DNA from 2 places in the Corynebacterium sp. CCM 9204 genome. Region 2 is predicted to be linked to the other one. Evidence: riboswitches for the same ligand, from Rfam matches in the RefSeq annotation. Region 2 holds a riboswitch; the other holds the start of a gene.
What was found. A riboswitch is a leader RNA that binds a small molecule or an ion and turns the genes downstream of it on or off. The one in region 2 is predicted to bind thiamine pyrophosphate.

Region 1: another riboswitch for thiamine pyrophosphate. It lies ahead of thiC (phosphomethylpyrimidine synthase ThiC); the one in region 2 lies ahead of QWU43_RS05160 (ECF transporter S component).

The regions. Positions count from the first base shown of each region.
Region 1 is NZ_JAUERX010000005.1:50,223-52,690, forward strand. It holds gene QWU43_RS10180 (beta-glucosidase) at 1-1,039, shown strand, start outside; TPP riboswitch at 1,149-1,269, shown strand; gene thiC (phosphomethylpyrimidine synthase ThiC) at 1,267-2,468, shown strand, end outside.
Region 2 is NZ_JAUERX010000002.1:216,549-219,016, reverse strand. It holds gene QWU43_RS05165 (ABC transporter ATP-binding protein) at 1-692, opposite strand, end outside; gene QWU43_RS05160 (ECF transporter S component) at 699-1,334, opposite strand; TPP riboswitch at 1,332-1,469, opposite strand; gene QWU43_RS05155 (DUF4232 domain-containing protein) at 1,661-2,311, shown strand.

The sequences.
Region 1 (2,468 bases), on a different contig from region 2:
CACTCCCTTCGAGGGGCTCTACTCCCGTGCCCTGGGCACCAGCACCGAGGTGCACTACACCGACGGCAACTACCTGCCCACCGTACGGAAACTCGCCGCAAACTCCGACCTCGTGATCGTCGTCATGCACCGGCACATCACCGAATCCGTCGACAACACCGATTTCCGGTTCGGATTGCACCAGCGCAACATCATCCGCACCGCGTTAGAGGCCAACAAACGAGTCGTCCTCGTGACCAACACGGGAGGACCCGTCGACATCAACGGATACGGGGATAATATCCCGGCGGTACTCGCAGCGTTCTACCCCGGACAGGAGTACGGCGATGCACTCGCAGACATCATCTTCGGTGACGTCAACCCCTCCGGTCACCTCCCGGTGACCTGGCCACTGTCCCAGGATCAGATGCCCACCACCAGCTCATTCGGTTCAGGTGTGTTCACTGAGGGAACCGGCGTCGGGTACCGGGGCTATCAGCAGCAGTCCATCACACCACGCTGGTGGTTTGGCCACGGTCTGAGTTACACCACCTTTACCACGGACGATGTCCACGCGACCGGACCAAATTCCGTCACCGCGACAGTCACCAACACCGGGAACCGCCACGGCACCACCGTTGTCCAGGCATATGCGGTACGCGACGGAATCCGCGAACTCGTCGGCTACAGCAGGGTCGAGATAGCACCGGGTGAAACCGTCGATGTCGACATCACCATCCCAGACAGTGCCCTCGCACTCTGGGACCCGGACACGCGTCAGCTCGTTGTTCCCGGTGGGCCGGTGGAAATTATCGTCAGTGAATCTGCGGGCGGCGACGGTCCCTCCACCACGCTGATAACGACAGGATCCGTGTTCGGTGCTCCAGTTCCCGACGCCCCGACGTGGGCGACCATCGGAAACGGTGACCCCGCGCAAGAGAACGCGGACAGAATGGCGTGCATGAACAGTGCCTCCATGGCGGGGTTCATCGGCATGGCCAGCTACTTCGGCATGCCACAGAAGGAGCAGGCGTGGACTCCCGTGACGGACAACCCCTGACTTTCCCGAAAACGGACTGCAGGGTGGACACAAGGCCACCCCGCTCAGGGGGACACAGTCCCCGACACCCGATCCATGTCACCTGACGCTTGTTAGACTCGTGCGCACAACCTGTCAACCACGGGAGCGTGGCCCCAACCACGCTGAGAGGGCACCTGAATCACCGGGGGTGCCGACCGTTTCGAACCTGTCCGGGTAATGCCGGCGTAGGGAGAGGAAATACAGTCATGCGCTCACGCACGCCCAGAGTAAACCCGAAAACCGCACCTCCAACCGAGGGGCAGGTCACCACAGGGCCGATTTACCGGAGCGAGAAGATCTACAACGAGGTCGACTTCCAGGGCACCACCCTGCGGGTTCCCGCCCGACGCATCAACCTGACCAACGGTGACCATTTCGACGTGTACGACACCTCCGGTATTTACACCCACACCGATCCGGAGCTGAATCTGAAGGAAGGGCTGGCAAAGATCCGTGACTCGTGGCCGCACCCCGATGCGGTCCCTGCTTCTGATGAGCACCCGGAGCTGAAGGTGCGGACCCAGTTGGCGTGGGCCCGTGCCGGGATCGTCACCCCGGAGATGGCGTTCATCGCCCACCGCGAGGGCTTCGACCCCGAGACCGTTCGCGAGGAGGTCGCGGCAGGTCGCGCGGTGATCTGCGCGAACCACAACCACCCGGAGATCGAACCGATGATCATCGGCAAGAAGTTCGCGGTGAAAGTCAACGCCAACATGGGAAACTCCGCCGTGACCTCGTCCATCGCGGAAGAGGTGGAAAAGATGGTGTGGGCGACCCGCTGGGGCGCGGACACCATCATGGATCTGTCCACCGGGCGGGACATCCACGAGACCCGCGAGTGGATCTTGCGCAACTCCCCCGTGCCGGTCGGTACCGTCCCGATCTACGAGGCCCTGGAGAAGGTCAAGGGTGATCCCACGAAGCTGACGTGGGAGATCTACCGGGACACCGTGATCGAGCAGTGTGAGCAAGGCGTGGACTACATGACCGTTCACGCCGGTGTGCTGCTCCGCTACGTCCCGCTGGCCGCGAACCGGGTCACCGGCATCGTCAGCCGTGGTGGTTCGATCATGGCGGCCTGGTGCCTCAACCGGCACGAAGAATCCTTCCTGTACACGCACTTCGTGGAGCTGTGCGACATCCTCGCGAAATACGACGTCACCTTCTCCCTCGGCGACGGACTACGCCCCGGTTCCATCGCTGACGCGAACGATGAGGCACAGCTCGCCGAGCTGCGCACGCTGGGTGAGCTGACGAGGGTCGCTAAGGAACGTGGGTGCCAGGTGATGATCGAGGGGCCGGGACACGTCCCCATGCACAAGGTCGCGATCAATGTGGAGTGGGAGGAAGAGTGGTGTGAAGAAGCGCCGTTCTACACGCTCGGCCCCCTCGCCACGGACATTGCACC
Region 2 (2,468 bases):
ACTAGTCCCCGGTCAGCGCCCCCAAGAACCAGCGCGTAATCAATGATCGGGGACCAGATCTCCACCCGGTGTTCGACAACAATCAGGGTAGCCCCGGTTTCCCGCACGACCCTGTCGACGGCGTCACGAACCTCGGCGACGCCGTCCGGATCAAGGTTGGCGGTCGGTTCATCCAGGAGAATCAGGCGCGCCCCCATAGCGATGACACCCGCGAGGGCGAGCCGTTGTTTCTGACCACCCGATAGTTTGGCCGTGGGGTGATCGAGTGGAAGATCCAAGCCGACCATTTCCAGTGCACGGCCGACGCGACGCCAGATCTCGGAACGCTCGACCCCGAGGTTCTCACAGCCGAAAGCGACGTCGTCACCCACACGTGATGAGATGACCTGGGAGTCTGGGTCCTGGAGGACCATGCCAACAACACCCCGAGCTTGTTCGGGAGGACGTCCCTCAACGAGCAACGAACCTGTCCGGTCACCTTCGTCATCACCACCAAGGACACCAGCGATCGCAGCGAGTAGGGTGGATTTTCCGGATCCGGATTCACCGAGCAGGAGAACCCGCTGCCCAGGTTCAATGTCAAGATCAAGATCCGAGATAGTGGGGCGGAGTCGACCAGCATGCCGCCAACCGAAACCGACGGCTCGGACTGTAGCTCCCCGAGGTCGATCACCGTGATACGACTCCGGCACCACGTTCTAGACCTGCCGCTGACGTTCACGCCCAGCAGCGAAACGGTCGAGTGCACCGGTCGCCGCAAGTGCCCGAACGAGCAGCCAGGAGAAAACACCGGCGATGACAGCACCAGAGATCAGGAGCGTGACTAGGTAGGTGACCTGGAACTCGGTGGATTTGGCAAAGTTACCGGAGAGGAAGCCCTCGAGAATCCACGCACCTGCACCTGCACCTGCACCGGCGAGTGCCGCGATGACCGGGCCAAAACGGTGGTAAAGGAAGATCGCAAGAATGATCTCGGCACCAATGCCCTGTGCGATACCGGAGTAGAGAGTACTGATCCCCCATTGGTTCCCGAGCCCAGCAGACACCGAGGCCGCGATAACTTCACAGAGTAGTGCGGCACCCGGTTTGCGAATCACGAGGCCTCCCAGAACCCCAGCGAACAGCCAGGGGCCGACTGCAAGACCACCGAGTCCGGGGGTCACTGCGTCGACTGCCTCGTAGAGTGCGTACCCCGGCCCGTTGTAAACCCAAAACACAAAACCTGCGGCGACACCGAGGACGGCGAGCGCAATGATGTCAATCACCCGCCAAGCCTTCCTCGACGGTGCGGTGACCGTGATCGGTGTACGGGATTCAGGCACAGATGTGCTCATTATTTTTCCTCTTCTCCCTAGCGCCGGCATTACCCGGATCAGGTTGTTACGGTCACCGATACGCCACGCGGTGTGCACCGCGCGGTCAACCGACGTCTCAGCCCGATTCACGCTCGGGCACCCGTGGGACCGGACCAATGATACAGACCGCTATCAACCAACGCGAGGATGCCCACTGCAGCCATGTTCGCAGTAAGGTGGCGATTATTCCCCCCGATCACCCCACCCGAGAGCATGACCCCAACATCGGCAGTGAATATGCTATCCGGCGGCGCATGCCCAGCCCGAAGAATGCCACCACCGCCTGCACAGGCTAACCTTAAGGAATGAAAAGCCACAGCAGTCCCGGCGGTAACACCAGTCACCGACTGCGCACGCTCCGGATTCACAACGATCGGAGTCTGATCATCACGGCCGCTGCCCTCGCAGTGGGATCAACCTTGATTACCGGATGTATAGGGCAGAACGCATCCAAGGTGTCGCTCATGGGAGACACCGGTACTGACCACATAACGACCAGTGGATCAGCCCCTTCCTCCCCCGAATTACCCGATGTCTCCCCTATCTGCTCCGCGGATCGACTCACAGCAACAATTGATTCAACCAGCGCCGGGGCCGGACACACCTTCCACGTCATCCGGCTGACCAACATCGGTGATCCTTGCACACTATCCGGATACCCTGGAGTATCGCTCATCGATGCGACCGGCAGCCAAGTGGGAGCGGCATCTGACAGGGAAAGCGGGGCGGAAGGATCCCCTGCGCTGCTCTATACCGGTGGTTCAGCGGTCTTCTCCGTGAGCTTCAGTCAGCCCTACGCCTACGGCCGTGATATCTGCGAACCCACCGAACGTGCCCGGCAACTGAAGATCTACCCACCGAACGACACCGGCTGGTTGACAGTGCCGATGAATGAACCGACCTGCGGATCGGAACAGGTTTCCACAATCTCCGTTACCGGGGTGAAACCGGGCTGATCGAGCTCCCCGAGATCTGTCATGGCAGCCACCTTTGGCTTCGTGCAATCGTGGGGCGTCTCAGCCCACACCCATAGAGTTCGGGGATTCAGGCATATTGCCGTCACCGTCGGCAGTCCGGGGCACAGATCCGGATTCAAGTCGTGCGCGCACAATC